One region of the Clostridium sp. JS66 genome, then DNA from elsewhere that is predicted to be linked to it. Evidence: riboswitches for the same ligand, from Rfam matches in the RefSeq annotation. Region 1 holds a riboswitch; each other region holds the start of a gene.
The links. A riboswitch is a leader RNA that binds a small molecule or an ion and turns the genes downstream of it on or off. The one in region 1 is predicted to bind cyclic di-GMP.

Region 1 (7,364 bases):
AGTTTTTCAGCAATTACTTGTCATTACTTATAAATATTCTTGATAAAAGATTTTTCTTTTCCTTATCTTTATTAATTTCTTGTTCTATAACATTAGCTTGTAACATTCTAGTATAATACTTTCTAATTTCATCAGTTAAGTTTTTCTCTGTAGCTGTATTCATCTCATTTAACTTTTCAAATTCCGATTTCATATTATCTGAAAGCTTTTCAGTTATTAATTTATCTATCTTTATACAAACTTCGTCATCTAAAGATCCTCTAGCATTATTCTCTCCATTAAATTTAGAATTAATCTCATTTAATATGTCTTCTTTAAGTAACTTAAATTGTTTCTTTTGCTCTTCTTCTATTAGTTTTACAATTTTTTGAGAAAGCAATTCATTATTTACCTCAATTTTATTGCCCAAATACTCTTTTAAATTGTCAAATTGTTCACTTTGAGATTTTGAAATTGTTTCGGAAATTTCATTAACAGATATTGAAGTATCTTCTCTAGGAACTACTACTTTCTCACCATCAAAGGATAACCCTTCACAATATTTTTGAATTTCTTTATTAGTTAGTCCTTTATTTTTTAAATTAATTAAAAATTCAAGTTTATCTATATCTTTGTCTGTATACATTAATTCTTTATCTGATATTTTTATATTTAAAATATCATCAAAAACATTAGTAAAATATAATACAGTACCTTCATCTTGCTCTAATAAAATAGCTACTTGGCTAATTGTGTAATATAATATTTCACCACGTTTCCTGCTCTTTATAATATTTGCCTGTTCAAGTTTCATATTATTATCTTCAGAATTCATAAGGTTTTAAATCCCCTTTCTTATCTTTTAAGTTAAATCCGATACAAGATAAATTTTTAGCATCAATTTCCAAATAAAATTTAACTTATTTATTTCATCTAATACATTTGCGCATTATCTGTGTATCACGTTATTATTCAAAAGAAAACTCTAATGTGTCATTTGCTTCAGAATTATTTCCATTAGAAGCACTATCATCATCGAAATCTATAATAACACTTCTTGCTTTATCTCTTGATTGTTTTCTTTTAGATTTATCATCTAACGCTAATTTTATCAATTTAATTGATTCAGTAGGAGTTCCACAGCCACCAAGAACAACTACATTAAATGAATTGTTATAAGTTACATATGTACTTTTGTAAACTTCAAAGCATTTAGTAATTTCATTTGCATCATAAGCGTCTATTTTTAGATTTATACCTAAATAATCACAATCGTATATATCTGGTTGAGCAAATACACTGTTCTTTATAGCAAAATCAATAGCGCTTTTCGCATCTTTTAATCCATCAAAAAGTTTTAAAACAACTCCAGCTCCATCAGCTGTATTTATCCTAAACGAATCTTTTTTATCAATATTTCCATCTGCATGAACGCCCATCAAGTTATATGCTAAATCTAAACTGTCAACTACTTCACCATTTATTTCTGTGTATGTATTTCTTTTATTATTGTCTACAAACTTAACATCGCTAATTAAATTCATTACGCTATTGATATCATTCCAACATTCTAAAGTATTTTTAAATGCTAATTGATCTTCTGATAAACTTGGTAAAATTCCTACTACATTTATTTTTGTAGTTGGAACAGCAGACGCAGCTATTTGAACGAATGTTTTTATTGCTCCAGATCCTGTTCCTCCTGCAAAGCTTGCAAAGATGACCATAACTTCTGTTTGAGGATATTTTTTTAATAAAGTTCCTATTGCATTTGCATTATCTCTTATCATTTCCTTTGATTTTCTTCTATCTCTTCCTGATCCATCAGTACCTGGATATAGATAAACATTTTTATCTATATTTGCATTCTTTAATGGTTTAATATCTAATGCGCTACTATTAAAAAATAATCCATTGTAAGAGCTGTTTTTACTCAATAAACCATCTACAATATTTCCAGCACCTTGTCCTAATCCAATTAATAACATTTTACTCTTTTCCATAATTAATATAATCCTCCATTTTCACCACATACTTTTTTATTTGTTTTTAAGAATTTTAATTTCTTAAAACCTTGTTGATTAAATTATAATTATTAGTGAACATCCATCAAACACCAAGACAATTTACAGAGTATTAGAAATTTTTTCAAATTAAAAGCCAATTACTGTATTTAATAGATTTTCTTAAATCTACTAAATAGTAATTGGCCGGTTGCACTACTAACTCCAAATTTCTCAAGTGCCCAATTTAAAGAAATTCTTCACTGTTTCCTTAATTAATATTTTTCAAAATCTTTACTATAATAACATATTTCTATAGTTATGTCAAGTTTTAGTAAATAATTTTATTTTTTAATTACTCCGTTATGAATTCAGTTAAAATTTTTATCCACGAAGGGTTTCGCCCACAATTCGAAAGGGCACATTTATCCCCTTAACTTTTTATCTAAAATTTTAAAGTTATCTATAAATAAATTGACTAAGATTTCTTTCTTTAAAAAAACTTTATATAACTTTTTTGCCATTGCATTACGCAACCTGTAAATGGTATACCTGCTGTATAGGTTTACTTCATATCGTTTTTTATTCTGCCTTTATGTTGTTCTATACTTTTTAATAATTTCATTTTGACTGCTTTTATAATCTACTATTTTTTTTAGTCCTTTTGCAGTATCTAAATTTTCTAATTGTGATACATTTTTATCTGCCAACATTCTCTTCTTCTTATCATCATAGATTTTCTTAGCTTTTTTATATTGCCTATTATTACTTATTCCCATTTCATTTAAATATTCCTGTGCCTGATTATATGCTTCAACTTGTGTTCCCATTGCCTTTTTGTATATATTTCCATAAAATGAGTTGGTCAGGCACTCCACTGTATAACTATATTTACCTACTATGTCTAATTTTTCTCTAGCCTTTTCGAGGCGCCTTCCTTCCTCTTCTAATTCAATTATTTGTTGCTTTAAATTTATTTCTTTTTCAACTTCAGCCATTTTATTTTCAATATTATACAATTCATTTATATCCCTTAACTTATCAGCTATATTTGGATCTAGCTCTACCATAGCATTTTTAGTGATCTCTTTTACTTTATTCTCTATAAATGAATTATGTTCTGCCAAATCCCTTTTCTTATCTACTACATTATGTTTTTCCATATAAACAAATTTTTCTTTCATATAATCTATCTTATCATCAATTTCACTCTTACCCCGCACACCAAGTAGACTAATTTCATTATCTAAATTCCTTATAGCTATATTCATTTCTTTCATTTTTTCTTCACAAAAAGCCTGCATCTCCTTATTACTACTGTATTCAATAATAACCTTTAATTCATTCTTAGCTTTAAGGTTACAAATAAGTTCCTTTTTCAATTGTTCTAAAGTCTTCTTTGGCCTTTTATTCTTACTTTCCAAATTATTATTAAGAGATTTACCTACTGCATTAGAATTATTTCTAACTTGTCCTGTATTTGTTGTGTTATTCCTAGTATCTTTAATTTCTTTTCCTTGCTTTGTTTTATTTTTATTCTCTATCACTTTTAAAGTTTTATTTGTTTCTTTATTTGAATTTGTATTGTTTTCGTTTTCATTCTCATTTAATAAATTCTCATCAACTCCAATTTCCTGAGCTTTATCATCCAAATAAGAATTTTCATCTATATCAATATCTACCAAGTTACTATTCTTCTTAATGATCTCATCTCGTTTGTTTTTATACTTAACTATCTTTTCAAATTCTTTTGTATTATCTAAATTTGTTACCTCTGATATATTTTTTAATTTTAGCAGCTTTTGCTCTTTATCATCATATATGCTTTTAGCTTTATTATAATCATCCCAATTATTTATTTTCATTGATGCTAAATCATTTTGAACTTGATTATACTCTTTTATCTCTTTTTCGTATTTTTTCTCATAGGAATTTTTAAATAGCTCATTATCTTTATGTTTCTCCTTTGTAACCATTATAGGTTCATATTTATGTAATACTTCTAGCTTTTCTTTAGCCCCTTTTAAAACCTTTAATTCTTTTTGCGATTCAATTAAATATTTCTTTAATTCTATTTTATTTTGAATTTCCACTATTCTATTTTCTATGCTGTATAATTCATTTATAGCATTTAGATCATTATACATATTCGAATTTATATCTTCCATAATACTTTTAACGATTTTCTTTATTTCATTTTCTTTATTGCTATCATTTAACGGATGATTTTCTTTAAGATATCTTTCCTCATTCCTTAATTTTTGTCTTAAATATTCTATCTTATCATCAGTTCTATCCTCATCAATAACACCAATAACATTAATCTCATTATCTAAATTTTCTATATTTGCATTTACTAATTTTACTTTCTCTTTATAGAAGTAGTGTGTAATTTTATCACCATCATATGCAAAAATGCTCTTTAATTCATCTTTAGCTCTAAGATTACAAATGAATTCTTTTTTTAGTTGATCTAATTTCCTTGTACCAATTTCCTTATATTTTTGATAGGCACTATAAGAATCAGAAATCTGATTGCTCTCCATATTAAGATTAGTTCTAATTTGTTCAAGTTTTTCTACATTGTTTTTATTGCTTTCAATCCTTTTTCTTAATTCCAATTCATTTTTAATATCTGTTGCTTTTAACATTTCTTTAGTTTTTTCATACTTAGCTATATTATCCATATTTTCATTTAATACATTTTCATCAAATCCAGATAATTCATATTTCGTATATACCTCCTCAAGAGCTTTAACAGTATTTTTAACTTTCTCTAGATTTGTTTTTTCTTGAGTAAAAGTATTTATTTGATGATTTATTTCTCTAATTTTATCTTGCAAATGCTTAATACTTTCAGATAAGTCATCTTCATTTGGAAACTTACCATATATTTTACATAATTCTTGTACTTTTTTATGTTCTACTTCATTTATACCTTCTATTTCTGGAATTTGTATATTGCCAAGCCATCCATAACTTCCTTTATTAACGTCATTATTGCAATTTTCTGAGCTCCTTTCTTGATCTATTGTAATATAGATACTCTTTAATCTTTCTTTAACAATATCCAATCTAACAATTACTTCTGCACCATCTATAACATGTTTTATACATAGAGGATATTGTAAATTTTTTTCTACACTAATTTTACTTTTTTCATCCATTATTTCTATTAAATTTGAATTTTTTATCTCCTCTATTGTCATTGATGGCTTAATTAAATATTTTTCATTTAATATTAATTCCATTGTATTTATACTAGTTTTTGTATCCACTTTATCATCTCCTTTTTTTATCCCATAATTAGTGGTTGTAACGTTCTCTCTTCTACAAGTTCCAGATTACAACTACACACATTTAAAAATTGTTTTCTTACAAATACCACCCCCTTAGGGTTATTTTACTATTTAATATTTTATTTGGCAATTATTTTTGTCATAATTATCCTATATTTCATGTTTTTATTCTATATTTCATGTTTTTAATACACTTAATAATATTAAATCTTATCATATCTTATTTTCACACTTTTTGCATTATACTAATATATATCCATTTGTACTTAAGGAACACCACCTAAAACAAATTAAAGAAAAAATTAATTATAAACAATTATATAAAAATTGTATCCAGTAAAACCTCTTTCAAATACTCTTGGTAAATCTTCCTCGCAATACCTGCTCCTGTATCCTCAATTACAAGCACCTTTTGGGAAGTATCCTCCATATATTATGATCTCTAATATACCATAACAGAATTTGCAAAAAAGATTTTTATTTCATATTATTCCACCAAAGGAATATGTCCTTCTTATTAATGCCTTTGCCACAAGAATATTTAAATCAAAAGGTTTAGAAATAAAGTCATCACCGCCCATATTTACAGCCATAATGATATTCATACTATCAGACATGGAAGAAATAAAAATAATAGGAACCTTTTATAATTTACGAATTTCACTACACCAATGATAACCATTGAACCATAATTACATATGATTTAAATATTTGTCTTTTTTAACTTGACACAAATCAATAAAGATAATAACCTAATAAAGGTAAGGACTACCAGTAATAAAAGTTCAAAATTGGAGGAATATAACATGGAATCTATAAAATTAAAATCAAGTTGGCTTAATAAATGCTTAATGAAATACTTTAGCAAAGAAGTTATTTTACAGGAGGATTTAGATAAAATCAAATATTTACACCTTAGTTCTACATATGAAGAATGCATGATTAGTTTAGAAACTCCACCAAAAAGAGTCATACATCCTAATAGCGGTGACCAATGGTGTGATTGCTGTGACTGGAACGTAGAAAATTTAAAAAAGTTAGATGATCTAATAAAAATAGACAAGTATGATTATATTTATAGTATTGAGTTAATCAATGAAGAAGCAGATGTTAAAGATGAAATTGCTGAAAAAGTAGAACTAGAAACTGCTGAATTTGAAAAGTCTATAACTAATGTAGGAGAATTAGTTGAAGTGGAAGATGAAGACTATATTTCTGAAGATGATGATGAATCAGAAGATAATATAATATTTAGTGAAGATCTAAAATACTTTAGGAATTTAGAGGAACTGCGTTTATCAGTATGCTCAGATATCTATTCTCTAGGCTTTTTAAACAATATGCCTAACCTTAGGATTTTAGAATTGAGTGAAGTGCAGCTTAAAGACAAAAATGGTTTTGAAAGCCTTCTAAACTTAAAACAGTTATCTATTTGGGGAGATTAAAAAGTAAAAATTAATTGTGTTAGCCAACTTTCTAATTATATTCTTCATAACAACTTTAGAAAGTTGGCATTTTGCAATCTAGCCTTTGAACTTATAAATCAATGCTTCAATAATTAATAACACTAAATTTAATCTTTTACCTATAAAAACAAAATAATTTGTTTTTATATCATATTATGAAACAATGTTAACAAATTCTTTATTAATAAATGCTTCAATATTTCTGCCCAAAAGATCCATAAGTCTTTGCCTTGATTCAATACATTTCCATCCTATATGTGGAGTAAGAATAACATTTTTCATATTAAAAAGTGGATTGTTTAATTCTGGAGGCTCTGGATCTTGAACATCAAGTGCTGCTCCTGCAATTTTTTTATTTTTCAAGGCTTCAATCAGGTCTACTTCTTTTATAATAGCCCCCCTAGAAGTATTTATAATGAAGGCTGATGGTTTCATAAGTTCTAGTTTGGATTTATCAATGAGATGTCTTGTTTCAGGCGTAAGTGGACAATGTAAAGTAATGAAATCGCTTTCTTTGAGAAGTTCTTCAAGATTTACAAATCTTATTTTTGAATCTCCTAAATCTTTATTGGTTCTGCTATACACAAGTACTTTCATTCCTAAAGCCCTTGCTATTT
Region 2 (7,364 bases), 2.4 Mb from region 1:
TAAAACCCAGGTTATTCAGGAGGTATATAGGTATGTCAGATAAGACTTTAGTATGTAAAGATTGTAATTCAGAATTTGTTTTTACAGAAGGAGAGCAAGAATTTTATAAGGAAAAAGGATTCGAAAATGAACCACAAAGATGCCCATCTTGTAGAAAAGCAAGAAAACAGCAAAGAAACAATGATAGAAGATATTAACTTCAGTATAATTTTTTTGTTGTGTTTGTAAGTCCTGAACTTTTAAAGTTTAGGATCTTATTGCAATACTAAAATACTTATTTGCAAAATTTGAAACATAATTGCAAAATAATACATCTAAACCATCGCCTAAATATTCATTTTTAAACACGAATTTATGCATTCCATATATCTTGTTTTTATTTATCTCATATTATGCTGCAATTTAAAAGAGATGATTGACAAAAAAGATTAACGGAAAAGTCATAAATTTTGGTTAAATAATTTAAAGCAACAAATTAAACCCATATAATATTTTTATTGACAATTTTCTAAATACGACATATACTAAATTTGAGATAAGAAGTGTATATAATTGGTATTTAATATATAAATAATTTTATTATGTTGGAAGCGTTGAACTGCATACTTATTTGGGCACTTTGTATGTAGGAAGCAATTAGTGCAACCGGCCAAATGTTGATTTGGCCGGTTTTTTATTATTTTTAGACAATATACTCATTTTACAAAAAATATATTTTAGAATTGTTTCTTAAAAGGATTATAATAGAGTCCATAAGTAAAAATATAGCTTGGTATATTACAATAAAAAAATATTATAAAAATGTTACATTAGTATTATTACAATCAATCAGTTTGCCCAAAATAGTAAAAAGAATTTACAGAAAAAAGCGAACATTCCAAAATTACATTTAGGTATAAATATATTTCAGAAATTAAATAAATTGTTTTATAACTTTCATATAAAAAGTATTTAATTAGCATTAAAATATGTTCAATAATAATGAATAAGTTTGGAAAATATTTAGTACAAATTAATATTACATTAAAATTTCCATTTAAATAAAGTGATATGCATGTTGACAAATTACAATATATAACATATAATTAATAAAAATGACAAATTTGTATCAATTAATATTTGATGCATATAAGTTCCTTTTGTATTGCGATAATCTGTTAAATTTGGAGATGTTGAACTATATACTTATTTGGGCACTTTGTATATAGGGAGTTACTAGTGCAACCGGCCGAATATTTATTTGGTCGGTTTTTTATGGTTAAGATGAGAATAAATATCAAGTAAAATAAAGCTAGTATTTTAATATACTATATATATTAAAAAAATACTAATATTAAAATAAAGGAGGAATAATGAAATATTTGAAAGTAACTAAAATTATTTACAGGAGGGATAATTTAATTGAGTTAAAATTTGACACGATTTTGTATGCTGAAGTAATTAAAAAACTAAAGAAAAGAACATAAATTATCATTGTTAGATGATAGTCTATGTTCTTTCAACAAAGTATTACCATACAGATAAAAGCAGATACAACTATTCTTTGCAATTAAAAATAAAATTCGTATTCTGATTTACCTGATTTGATGGTAAAAATAGTATAATGCAAGTTACTGGAATAACCTGCAATTATATTATAACAAAAATTAATTATTATATATAGTATTTTTTATAATAAAGTTTATTTAAGGAGGCATTTTTTATGATTTGTGCACTTATCATGGCTGGAGGAAAAGGAAAACGTTTTTGGCCGCTCTCTACAGAAAAAAAACCTAAGCAGTTTTTAAAATTGTTAGGTGAAAAAACCATGCTTAGAATTACATTTGAGAGATTGCAAAAATTAATTCCCAATGAAAGGATTTTTGTTGTTACTTCTAAACAATATACTAAATTAGTAAGAGAGGAGATTCCAGAATTATCTTCAAGAAATATAATAGTGGAACCATTAAGTAGAAATACAGCTCCCTGTATAATACTTTCTGCACTTAAAATTAGAAAATATTATAAAGATTCTACATTAGTGGTGTTACCTTCAGATCATCGCATAGAAAATAATGAAGAGTTTATAAATACTTTGGTGGTAGGAGAAAAATTTATAGCAAAAAACAAAGATTCCATTGTTACTATTGGGATTAGACCTAATAGACCAGAAATTGGATATGGATATATAAAATGTGATAGTCACTATGTAAATGTTAACAGTAAAAAGGTTTTTTTAGTTAATAAGTTCATTGAAAAACCTGATTTATGTAAAGCTGAAAAGTATTTGCAAAGTGATGAATATTTATGGAATTGTGGAATATTTATTTGGAAAATTGAAACTATTTTGCAACTAGCTAAAAAATATGCCACGGATATTTGGAGTAAGTTAGTTGAGATTGAAAATTATTGGGATCAAGGTGTGAGTCTAGTTTTAGAAAAAAACTATAGGGAAATAGAAAATATATCTATAGACTATGCGATCATGGAAAATGTAAGAAGCATTTATACTATACCATGCGAATTCCAATGGGATGATTTAGGAAATTGGACAAGTATAGAAAGATATAGAAAAAAGGATAATGAAGGGAATGTAACAAATGAAAATAGTATTGTGTATAAATCCAAAAAGAATATTGTGATAACAAAGAAGAAAGCACTGCTTAATAATGTGGACAACTTAATTGTAGTTGAAACAGAAGATTATATTCTTGTTTCTTCAAAGGAAAAAGAGCAAGAAATAAAAATAGCTAAAAATTTATGCAGTAATTTAGAATAGCATAATTAAATTTGGAAGAATTTAATTATAAATTTATTTAATAATTAGCATGTACCTAAGTATTAGTAAAATTATTTGGTTATTGAAAACCATTTTTGAGTAAGTTCCTATTTAAATACACATGATTTAGAGGTTTTTTACAATGAATGATATGGAAAATAGTTTTAAAATCACATATAGGTTTACTGAACCTAAAAAAAAGGATATGAGGCTTATATTTTTTATTATATTCAGTTGTGAAATAGCTTTAGGCATATACTTTAGTTATTTCAAGGATATAGTATTAAATGATGCTTTAAGCAGAACAGCAAATTCTTTTTATGTTTTATTTGTCAAACCAAGAAGATTTGCGTCAATTGGGCTTGTGTGGAATCCACTCCCAAGTGTATTACAACTACCATTAGTATATTTGGCAAAGTTTTGGAGGCCAATGGTTTCTTCAGGAATAGCAGCTAACATTATTACAGCATTGTTTTCTGCATTAAGTTGCAGCTATATATACAAAATCTTTATTAGACTAAAAGTACCAAAGGTTTACAGCATCATTTTAATAGCTTTATATGTAACTAATCCTTTTATATTTTTTTATGGTTCTAATGGAATGAGTGAAGTTATATTTTTCTTTATGATTATTTACAGTGTCTTGTGTTTAACTTTATGGATCAAAGAAGGATCTGCAAATTATATTGTTAAAATTGCGTTTGCATTGGCTATGGCATTTTTTTGTAGATATGAAGCAGTACCTTTTGCATTAGCAATTGGAGTAGGTGTTGTATTGATCATCTTTTTTAGTAAAAAAGAAAAAAAATTTGTTTTTAATAATAGTTTTAAAGAGAAATATTTTTATGCGGAAAGTAGTTTAGTAATTTTATATACTCCTTTTCTATATTCAATAATGTTGTGGATACTATTCAATTGGATTATAAGTGGAAATGCTTTATATTTTTTAAATTCAGCATACTCTAATTCAGCACAAAGCCAATATGCTGCAACTATTACAAATTCTATAAGTGCCTTAAAATATATTTTAAAAAAATGTGAGCCATTTATGCCATTGTTTATAGGAATTGTAATAATAAGAATTAAAAATAAAAGATTGCTAAGAATTGACTTCCTGATATTACTTTTTATGGTAATGATTATGATAATTTTTCATTTTACAATGCTTATTAAAGGAAATTCTTATGGATGGTTTAGATTTTTTTCTTATTCATTACCTATATGCTTTGCATGGATACCATACGAATTGTCAGAGATAAACAAAAAACATAAAAAATTTGAATTTTCAGTATTAATTGTCTCGTTATTGCTATCATCAATTTTAACAGGAACTGCTTTATTGGATGCTAGTCTTTCGCCAGAAGAGCATAATTTAATTATTACAAATGAGAGTCATAAAGTTGCTGATTATATAAATTCAGATTTAAGTGATGAAATTATATTATCTGATTCATTTTTAACTTCAGGGATATTGGTGAATGTTCAAAATGTAGATAATCTTGTAATAAGTAGTAGTTTAAATTTTAAAGAGGCTGTAAAAAATCCTTGGAAATATGGAGTTACATATATATTGGTTCCAGATAAATCAGGCATTGGTAAATTAGATGCTATTAATACTCAATATCCTGATTTATATAAATATGGCGCAGAGTGGTGTACATTAGTTAAAGAATTTGATGGGTACAAGCTATTTAAGGTTAACTATTAGAATTATCAATGAATCTTGCTTAATGGGAGTTTGGTTCTTCCACTAAATATTAGATGAATTATCTAGGGGCGTATCTACTGTTATCTCCTACTTTGATAGAAGTGGGAGTGTTACAGTAGGTAGCCATCAGATAAAACTATGTATTGGAAGGTGAATTAATGTTATCGGTTATTATTCCAGTATACAATGAGATGGAAAATATTAAAGAATTGGTTAAAAGAATAGAAAAAACTTTATTAAATGAAGAATATGAAATTATATTTATAGATGACAGTATAGACAATACTACTGAAGTAATAAAATCTATAGCAATTGAAGATAAGAAAGTAAAGTTTAGTCACAGGGAAACTAAAAATGGACTTTCTTCTGCAGTAGTTGAAGGATTTAAAATTTCTAATGGAGATATTGTAGCAGTAATGGATGGAGATTTACAGCATCCACCAGAAATACTATCTGATATGATAAATGCTATACATAGAGGTGCAGATGTTGTAGTTCCTAGTAGGTTTATACCTGGAGGAGATGATGGAGGCTTAAATTTATTTAGAAAATTAGTTTCAGCTGGGGCAAGATATATGGCTAAGATTTTGCTTAAAAAAATAAGAAATTTTTCTGATCCTACAAGTGGAATCTTTATGCTTAAAAAGCAAATAATTAATGAAAAAAAACTTTGCACTGTTGGATGGAAAATTTTACTTGAAATATTAGTTATAGGTGAATATAACAATCCAGTTGAAATTCCATATAAGTTTTGTAATAGAAACTCTGGAAAATCAAAAATGTCTTTGAAAGTTCAGATGGATTATATAGTTCATTTATTAAGTTTGATAAGCAGAAGTAGAGAGGATAAAAGATTTTATTCATTTTGTGCAGTAGGTTTAATAGGTGTTTTTATTGATATGAGTGTATTTGCACTAATAGGAGTGATACTGCCCGCCATATATGTAAAAGTTGCAGCAGTAATATCTGCAGTAATAGCTGTAGTATCAAATTATATTTTGAACAATTCAATTACTTGGGGAGATAAGTTAAAAAATCAAATGCAGCTAACAAATAAATTTTTTGGAATGAAGTTTATTAAATATGTAATGGTATCACTTATAGGAATTTTAATGAAATTTATAATTTTATTAATCTTCTACAATATGTTTGGATTAAATAAATATATAGGAAATTTTATTGGAATTCTTTGTTCTAGTTTTTCAAATTATTATATGAGTAAATTTTATGTTTTTGAAATTAACAGATTTAAAAATGTGGAAGATTATTATAAGAGTTTATAGAGAGTGAGTGTTTTGTTATCATGAAGAGCAATACAAATAGAATCGGAGATAGACTCTTAAAGCTGGGGTATATTTCTAAAAAGCAGCTAGAAATTGCATTAAAAATACAAGAAAAGAATAATGAACTTATAGGAAATGTATTAGTTAAGAATGGGTTCATATCTGAACAACAATTAGCGGAGTATATTGTTAATAGCCAATTTTCTAAGATTGGTGAATATCTGGTTTATGTAAAAGCTATAACACCTGAACAATTAAAACAAGCTATAAAGTATCAGCAAGAGAATGGTGGAAGATTAGGAAATATCCTAGTTTCATTAGGTTTTATAAGCCAAAAAGTGTTAGATGATTATTTAAAATTAAATTATAAAAATAGGCTTCCAATAGGAAAAATACTTGTAGAAAATAATGAAATAACAGAAGAACAACTTTTAAAAGCACTTGATTTACAGAAGAAGAGTGGAGGAAGATTAGGCGATATATTGTTATTTTTGGGATTTATAAAGCCTGAAAGATTATATAGGTATCTTGCTACACAAAATAATGTTGGTAGAGTTGGTAAAAACTTTGATTTAAGTATTTCTAAAAAGTTGCCATATGATTTAGCACTTAAGTATAATGCCATAATAGTAAACTTAAGAAATGATTCTTACATTATTGCTGTAAAAGAGTTATTAAATAATGAACAGTTAAAAGAAATTGAAACTTATCTTGGTAAACCAGTTGAGCAAGTATTAGCTACGATGTTTGAAATAGATAACTTTTGGAATGAGGTTTATAGTCATAAGCAAAATGAAGAAAGTGTATTTAAATTGTATGATGAACAACCAGAAAATTCAGCTATTGTAACATTTTCTAAATATCAATTAATAGTACTAATAATAACTTGTATAGTTTTATTATTACTTATGATAGCTAATTATAAGGCCACATTACTTTCATTGAATTTGCTTTTTCAAAGTATATATGCATTTATGACAGTTTTAAAATTGTATATAGTTTTAAAAGGTTCTTATAAAGATAAACAATTGCATTTTAGTAAAGAAGAAATAGCAGCTATAGATGAAAAGAAATTACCTGTGTATACTATTTTAATACCTGTTTACAAAGAAAAAGAAGTAATTCAAAGTTTAATTAAAAATATACAAAATATTGATTATCCACAGTATAAATTAGATGTTTGTGTATTACTTGAAGAAGATGATCATGAAACCATAGAAGCTGTAAAAAAAATGAATCTTCCAGAATATTATTCTACTGTTATTGTACCTAATAGTATTCCAAAAACAAAGCCTAAAGCTTGTAATTACGGACTCATTAGAGCAAAGGGGAAATATGTAGTTATATATGATGCGGAAGATAGACCAGAATCAGACCAATTAAAAAAAGTTTATTTATCATTTAAAAATTTGCCAGATAGTTATGTTTGTATTCAAGGTAAACTTAACTATTTTAATAGTAATCAGAATCTTTTAACACGACTATTTACACAAGAATATAGTATGTGGTTTGAACTACTTTTAGTTGGGATAATGCAAATAAAAACTCCTATACCACTTGGGGGAACTTCAAATCATTTTAAAATTGAATTTTTAAAAGAAGTTGGTGCATGGGA
Region 3 (7,364 bases), 210 kb from region 1:
TCTTCATTTAACTTGCATACGCACTTTGGTCCATCATACAAAAACTTAACTATTTTATATCTTATAGGATGTCCTAAAGCTTTAAAAATTTTAACGCTTATTTCTTCCTTACTCATAATTATCCTCCACAGAATGATAACTTTATAATTAAATACTTATATGCTTATAATATTACTTTATATTCTACTTTGTCAATATTATATTGATTATTTTTTTCTTCTTTTATCCTTTGTATTTAACAAGTTAGGTCAGTGTTCAGTTTGAACCACATTACTTGAAATATAGTTTTTCATATCTTCATAATTAAATGGAGCTATTGGTTTAGTATATGGTATATCAAAGCTTGTAATAGATGCTATTTTAATAACTATAATAGTTAATGCCATATAAAATCCAAATAACCCAAATATACTTGAAAGAAAAATCATAAAAAATTTCAACAACCTCATAGGAAACAATTTAGCTAATGTGATGAAACTCTTATCATATATCACTGCATAAAATTTAAAATTCAAACTAGTAACTTCAAGTGTATACATATAATTACATTGTCATAAGTGATTTTTGATGACTCATTTAGCCATAGCGAAATATTTCTAACTTATATAAATTTAAAGCTTATTTTGTATTTGCAAAATAAGCTTTAAAAATAAATTAGTTTTCCGACGCAAGGAAGAAAACTCACCTTCATTGTCCTCTGAAAAGTTGCACCGCATAATTTTTAAACTGCAAAAGTTAATTTATTTACCTATACTAAATATATTCCACTAGTACTCCCTTTACTGCATCAAACTGATTCTTTCTACTGTTTTAGTATTTTGTTTATACCAAATCATTATTACTTGTCCTTTTTTCAAGTCTGATATCTTTGTAGATAATTTTGAGCTGTCATTTCCATTTCGGCCAGGTATACCAGTTCTTTCTAATATTTTAACATCGCTATTAACTGTAATTGTTTTTGTTTCACCAGTATAGCTTAATTCAAGCTTACCTCCTGGGAACCCACCCTGAGGCGGCTTCCTATTGTCATTATTATTATTTTGGTTACCATTCCCATTTAAGATGCCATTTGTATTTGGCATTCCCTTAGAAGCTTGATTATCATTCATATTTGGAGTTACATTAGCATTTTGATTACCATTCATATCAGATGCTGCATTCCCCTTTGTACTTGAAGTACCATTTACATTCTTATTGCCATTTGAATTTTGCTTTGCTATCTTTAGTTTTATAGTATTTGCATCCACAGATACTATTTTACCAATAAGATCAGCATTAGACATTCTGTTACCATTCATACCTTGACCAGAACCCGTATTAGTTATATTTTGAGCTGTAATTGCCTTACAGGAAGTAAGTGACATGGAACAAACTAACAATGCTGCAACTATAAATATACTACATATTATTTTCCTCATATTTTACGACCTCCTTCCAAGCAGCGGCAGACACTCTGAAAGCTTTCTTTTTGACATAAAATCATATGCATCCTTAAATCCCATGTATGATAAAACTATTAACAAAGGATATACTGGGTAAATATATCTGGACTTAATTTCCCATAAAACATAAAATCCAATGAACCCTAAAATCACTAAAATTAAGAACACTTCGTCAAACCTTTTAGCTTTTATTCCACCTATCAATCTAACCAAGATAGAACAATACATTAGGAAATTCATCACATATAATATCCAAGTCAATCCACTCCTATATTGTGAATTCCCCTTAAATAAATCAGTGGCAAAGGTAGTATAACTATAGCCACCCATCACCATGCCTTTTCCTCTCTCCCCTGGACTAGATGCTGATTGAACACCAATACCGTATCTTTCAATTTGATATGTCCCTTCTGTCCAGGTCCATACAATCTTCTTATAATACATTTTTGTTAGATCCAGAAAAGTCAAGTTGGATAATTTATTTTTTATTTCTTTCTTAAATAATTCCGTACTTTTTTCTTTATTGTAATTTCCTTGCCTTTCATATATATTGTAGCTTTGCATGTTGTCCCAAAAACCGAATCTTTCTTTATTTATACCCATGTTCAGCCACATATATATAGGTGCAGAATTTTTATTAACAGATTTGCTTACAGTATGGGTAGCTTGTAAAACAACATTTTGAGTAAACCCTGGAACATTAAATAGTAAAGCCATTATGCATAAAGAAGTTATTCCTTTTTTAATTCCAATTTTCTTTATAGATAATAAAATGTAAATAACTGCAGCTATGAAAATAATAACTCCTACACTTCTAAAGTAATTTCCAATTGCTAAAAGAATTGAAGAAACAAAAATATACTTAATTGACTTTTCTTTTATAAATCTTATTAAAAAGTATATAGCAGTAGTAAAAAGTGTTGTAGCTATAACGTCATTATATATATAATTACACATGAACAATGATGGCACATAAGTTGCAGCAAATATTAATACACCATAATCATTTTCCTTTGACTTATAATTTATCTCTTTATATATGAAATAAATCATTAAAGTTGTAACAAGAGTAAATAGTATATTAAAAATCTTTATAACTAAATAGTTATCTGGAAATATAGCTAACAAAGTTTTTAAATATAATACAGTAGAAAAATTAAAAGGAAACATATAAAGATATCCTCCACTTTGAAATGAAGAATAATCTTTATTATATAACATGTTTAAAGCCAGTGAAACTACAGTTTGAGAATCATCTGTAGGTAACCTAGTAAATAAAAATATAATAACTATTTGAATAATAAGTGAAAATATTAATGTTACTGAAATTACAACTTTTTTACTGTACTTATTGAATTTTAAACACAGCTTGTACAGAACTATGCTTAATAAAATTAGCAGTATTATAAGTAAAATAAAAATACCAAGCTTTTGATTTTGTAAAATAGGAGTATCCCCATATACAAAGTAATTATACTGAGCTCTGACAAAAAATGATGATGCTATAAAAAGTGCTATGAAAAAAGTAAATATTAAATATATTGTTTTTTTAATCAATCCTAACATATAAAAAACTCCTCTGCAGTAATTTATTATCCATTAACTATTCTCCTCTATTTAAATTATTTGATAAATCCATTTTAACTTGTTACTTTCACCGTTTCTTAACAAATGTATGAACAATTTATTAAGTTTTTTTATCATAAGAAAGCTCCACACAAAGAATATCCATTCCTATGTGTGGAGCTTTTTTTATTTCTCTAATTTTCTAAAATATCCTGATCTCTAAATAAACTAAAAACTGCTGCATCATAATCGTTCAATCTTTCCGATTTTCTAATTTTTTTTGCATATTTTTCATTATTGGAAAACCTAGGCAGCATATAAAACCATAATTCTTTCATTCTAAACAATACATTTTTATCTCCAAAAAGTACTTCTTTATAATCTTCATAAATTTTATCATGAAAATCTTTTAATAATTTCTTTTCAGGTTTAGTATTATTTTTAATATCACCAATCAATCCAGGATTGGCTAATAATCCCCTGCCAAGCATTAAAGTTTGTACATTAGGAAAATCCTTAGAAAAATTTTCGTAATCTTTAGCTTTAAAAATGTCACCATTATAACAAATAGGATTTTTACTCAAAATCAAAGCCTCTTTGAAAATTTCCATATTAGGCTTATTTTTATAAAAATCTTTCTGAATCCTAGGATGAATGATAAGCTCTTCCATAGGATACTTGTTAAATATCTCAATTAAATTATAAAATTCTTCTGGACTATCCTTTCCTATCCTAGTTTTTATTGAAATTTTTGTTACAGCTTCTGAAAAAATTTCCTCTAGAAATTCATCAAGTTCTTTTGTCTTTGAAAGAAATCCAGATCCTCTATTTTTTGAAACCACAGTTCCAGAAGGACATCCTAAATTTAAGTTAACCTCATTATATCCCAACTGTTTTAATTTCTTTGACATATGTGTAAAATCTTTTGCATCATTCGTCAGTAATTGCGGAATCAAAACTAATCCTTCATTGTTTTCGGGTAAAACATCCCTTAATTCCTTTGTTTTAAAACTTGTACTTTGATTTGCAACAATAAAAGGCGAAAAATATTTGTCTACATTTTTGAAAAAGGTATTATGTGCATTTCTATAAATATAGCCTGTCAAGCCTTCCATAGGTGCGAAATAAAAATTCATATATTTAAAAACTCCTTTATATATCTAGTGTATATTTACAACAAATATTATACTTCATTGTCACTTATCATTTCAAATGTATTTTCCATACAACTCATGTTATACATTTTATTCATCAATACTAGTATTAGTATAATTTATTGAATACTATTGATATTTTTTAGTTACAGTTTAAGTCAATAAATAAGTTTAATATTGAATCTTCCTGGCTTTGTGTTATAGTTTTTGCTGTTACTAAAATATCTAGTTCATTTTTCATATCCCTTTTGGTTGTTATTTCATCATTATAGTATATGTCTATTATTGTTGTTGCTTGGGCTTGAGATATAGTTTTTGATTCTACTAAAGTACCTAATCTAGTTTCAATGCTTTGGGAATAGAAACTATAAGTATAAGGCGTATTGTCATTGGAAGATGCACTAACTGTTGTAGTAACTCCTATAGTTAATAATAATGATCCTGTAATTAATAAAGCTGTAAATATTTTTGTTTTCATTTTTAGTACCTCCTGTATTTTCGAAAAAAATAAAGACCAATAATTAGCTTAAAAGCTATCTATTGGTCGGTTGCACTACTAACTCTAAACTCTCCAAGTGCCCAAATAAAGAGAATTTTTCACAGTTTCCACTTTTTCAATATGTAAATAAAAATTTATATAATAAATTAATCTGTTGCGTATTACTAAATTTTCAACATGTATAGACTAAATTATTATAAATAACCTATCATATTTTTAAGTATTTGTAATTTTTACTTATTATTATATATCTCACATGTCTAATTAATGATATTTTACCATTTTTAAGAAACTTTTTCAACATTTTTTGCATATACCCAAAATATGTCATTCATTTCGTAAAAATGGTTACTTTGTTTCTGCTTTTTTTGCTTATATAAAGAGCCTTGTCCGCAAAATCTATCAATTCATATATGGAATACGTATCCTTTGGAAATTTAGCTGCACCAATACTAACAGTACATCCGTTTAAAGCTGCTTCACTTTTTAATCGAATTTCTTCTGCAATAGACAATAATTTTTCATCTGAAACATTGCGAATTACAACAGCAAATTCATCTCCACCAAAGCGAAATACAGAACGTTCCCCCACAGTAGCTTTCATTATTTCAGCAAGTTTTTTAAGTAAATTATCTCCAGATAAATGTCCTGATGTATCATTCATTTCTTTAAAGTGATCAATATCCAGTAAAAGAACTCCTAAGCTTTCTAAACTATGATTATTTATTTCTTGTTGCACAATACTTAAAATGTTATTAAAGGCACGTCTATTATAAGCTCCTGTCAAAGAATCAATGTCAGCAGCTTCTTCAAGGCCATTATGTGTTTCTTTAAGCATTTCAATTGTATTGTTGTAAACTCTAACCATTTCATGAAATTCTTCTTCATAATTATATGGATCAATCTTTTTGTATTTTCCATCTTTCAAAGCGTTAAATGAAAAGATTAACTGATTTAGCGGCTTACTATATCGTTTTATTGTATATACCCCAAGTAAAATAATCAAAACACTCACTATAACTGACCCCAGGAATGTTTCATAAATTATAATATTTCTACTTGTCATTATGTCAGCAGTAGGAGTAATAACAGTTACATACCAATTTAAATTTAAAACTTTACTAAATCCAACAAACTGATCCTTCCCTGAATAATCTTTCATGATCTTTGAACCTGATTTTCCCTGCAAATTATCAAAGATTACAGATTTCTTACCAATTCGTCCTTTATCAGGATGATAAACAACATAACCATGACTGTCTAAAACAGAAATATAACCTTTTCTTCCAAATTCCTTATTATCAAACATAGATGCTAAAGAAGTTCCTTGTAATCTAACAGTCCCAACAACTACGCCATCAATGCTACCATTTTTCAAAATTGGAACTGATATTACGACTATCTCAGTTCCACCAGTACTTGTGAAAACATCACTAATATAAGTTTTTCCATGAATTGCCTGCTGGAAATAATCTCTGTATGCCAAATTTGAAACACCAAGAGCATGTACATTACCAGACACATGTAAAATATCTCCCCTGGAATTAAGAATTGTTACTACATCTAATTCAGGTACAACTCCATTAAATTTATTAAGAAGTTCCTGATTTTCTCTAATTTGATCATTTGCAGCAATAACCTTTAAAAAATTCTGCACTTTTTTAAAATTTTCCCTAAGCTGCATACTAACATTTTCTGCGGCTTTTTCATTAGTACTCAGTAATAAAGAATTAGTATCAGAAATAAAAAATTTATTAAATACTACAAATTGAACAAAGCAACTTAAAACAATTAAAATACCAAGCAATAATGTAACTTTATATAAAAACTTCATTTGATCAATCCAATCCTTGATTTTTCCACTTAACCTAAATTTAACATTTAGACTCATTATATCATACTGTTCATTACTAATCATAGACCAATTTTTTCCTGTCCTTTAAAATTCATAAAATACCTATTGTTCATTACTTTCTACTTTAAAATATTATCACCAAATAAAAAATGCCACTGATTAAAATAAGCCTCCATTAAGACTTATTTTAATCAGTGGTAAACATGTGTACTGGAATATTATTTATTCGTAAACAAAGCAAACATTTTTAATCAAGCTAAATTCAAATATTAAACCGCAATCTATTTATCTGTATTTAATATCTTTTCATAGCAATAAAATGGTTTTTCCCTTCCTAAAAAGCTCATTTCTCCAATTAAGTCATAATTGCATTTTTTAAATAATGCATTCATTTTCGTGTTTATGGAATAGGTATCTGTTTTTAAATATCTTATATTGTTAGCTAAAGCTAGTTCATCAGCAAATTTCATTAATTCAGTACCAATTCCATTTCTTCTGTAGTTAGGATCAACTGCCATTCTATGAACAATCATACAGTCTTCCTTTAATGACCAGTTTAATCCATCATACTCAGCTGGTTCTATTTTATTAATGCATACGAAGCCAACTAGCTTACCTTCTCTCTCTGCTGCATATAATTCTCCACTTTGGATATCATTAACAAAATCCTTTTCTTGAGGGTAATTTTCATCCCATTGAGTGTTGTTATAAGTTCGCATTTCTGCAATAGTTCCTTTTATAATTTCCATAATATCTTTTATATCTTCCATAACTGCTTTTCTCATTATAGTATCCTCCTCAAAAATTTTTTATTTCTTTCCAGTCATTTTCAATATTTTCTCTCATTT

Region 2: linked by a shared signal. The riboswitch ahead of Q6H37_RS09050 (mannose-1-phosphate guanylyltransferase) and the one ahead of Q6H37_RS19970 (cell division protein FtsZ) in region 1 are both predicted to bind cyclic di-GMP.
Region 3: linked by a shared signal. The riboswitch ahead of Q6H37_RS19090 (hypothetical protein) and the one ahead of Q6H37_RS19970 (cell division protein FtsZ) in region 1 are both predicted to bind cyclic di-GMP.

What each region holds. Positions count from the first base shown of each region.
Region 1 is NZ_CP131467.1:4,286,011-4,293,374, forward strand. Features, by position in the region: gene Q6H37_RS19965 (MerR family transcriptional regulator) at 14-814, opposite strand; gene Q6H37_RS19970 (cell division protein FtsZ) at 948-1,982, opposite strand; cyclic di-GMP riboswitch class II at 2,181-2,262, opposite strand; gene Q6H37_RS19975 (hypothetical protein) at 2,576-5,260, opposite strand; partial or broken gene Q6H37_RS19980 (response regulator) at 5,773-5,970, opposite strand; gene Q6H37_RS19985 (hypothetical protein) at 6,088-6,726, shown strand; gene Q6H37_RS19990 (NAD(P)-dependent oxidoreductase) at 6,901-7,364, opposite strand, start outside.
Region 2 is NZ_CP131467.1:1,922,901-1,930,264, forward strand. Features, by position in the region: gene Q6H37_RS09045 (zinc-ribbon domain-containing protein) at 33-197, shown strand; cyclic di-GMP riboswitch class II at 578-659, shown strand; cyclic di-GMP riboswitch class II at 1,157-1,239, shown strand; gene Q6H37_RS09050 (mannose-1-phosphate guanylyltransferase) at 1,703-2,758, shown strand; gene Q6H37_RS09055 (glycosyltransferase family 39 protein) at 2,901-4,466, shown strand; gene Q6H37_RS09060 (glycosyltransferase family 2 protein) at 4,625-5,749, shown strand; gene Q6H37_RS09065 (glycosyltransferase family 2 protein) at 5,770-7,364, shown strand, end outside.
Region 3 is NZ_CP131467.1:4,078,764-4,086,127, forward strand. Features, by position in the region: gene Q6H37_RS19065 (metalloregulator ArsR/SmtB family transcription factor) at 1-116, opposite strand, end outside; gene Q6H37_RS19070 (spore germination protein) at 249-515, opposite strand; gene Q6H37_RS19075 (hypothetical protein) at 780-1,418, opposite strand; gene Q6H37_RS19080 (glycosyltransferase family 39 protein) at 1,422-3,008, opposite strand; gene Q6H37_RS19085 (tRNA-dihydrouridine synthase family protein) at 3,203-4,144, opposite strand; gene Q6H37_RS19090 (hypothetical protein) at 4,305-4,640, opposite strand; cyclic di-GMP riboswitch class II at 4,696-4,779, opposite strand; gene Q6H37_RS19095 (sensor domain-containing diguanylate cyclase) at 4,993-6,579, opposite strand; gene Q6H37_RS19100 (GNAT family N-acetyltransferase) at 6,798-7,301, opposite strand; gene Q6H37_RS19105 (MarR family winged helix-turn-helix transcriptional regulator) at 7,315-7,364, opposite strand, start outside.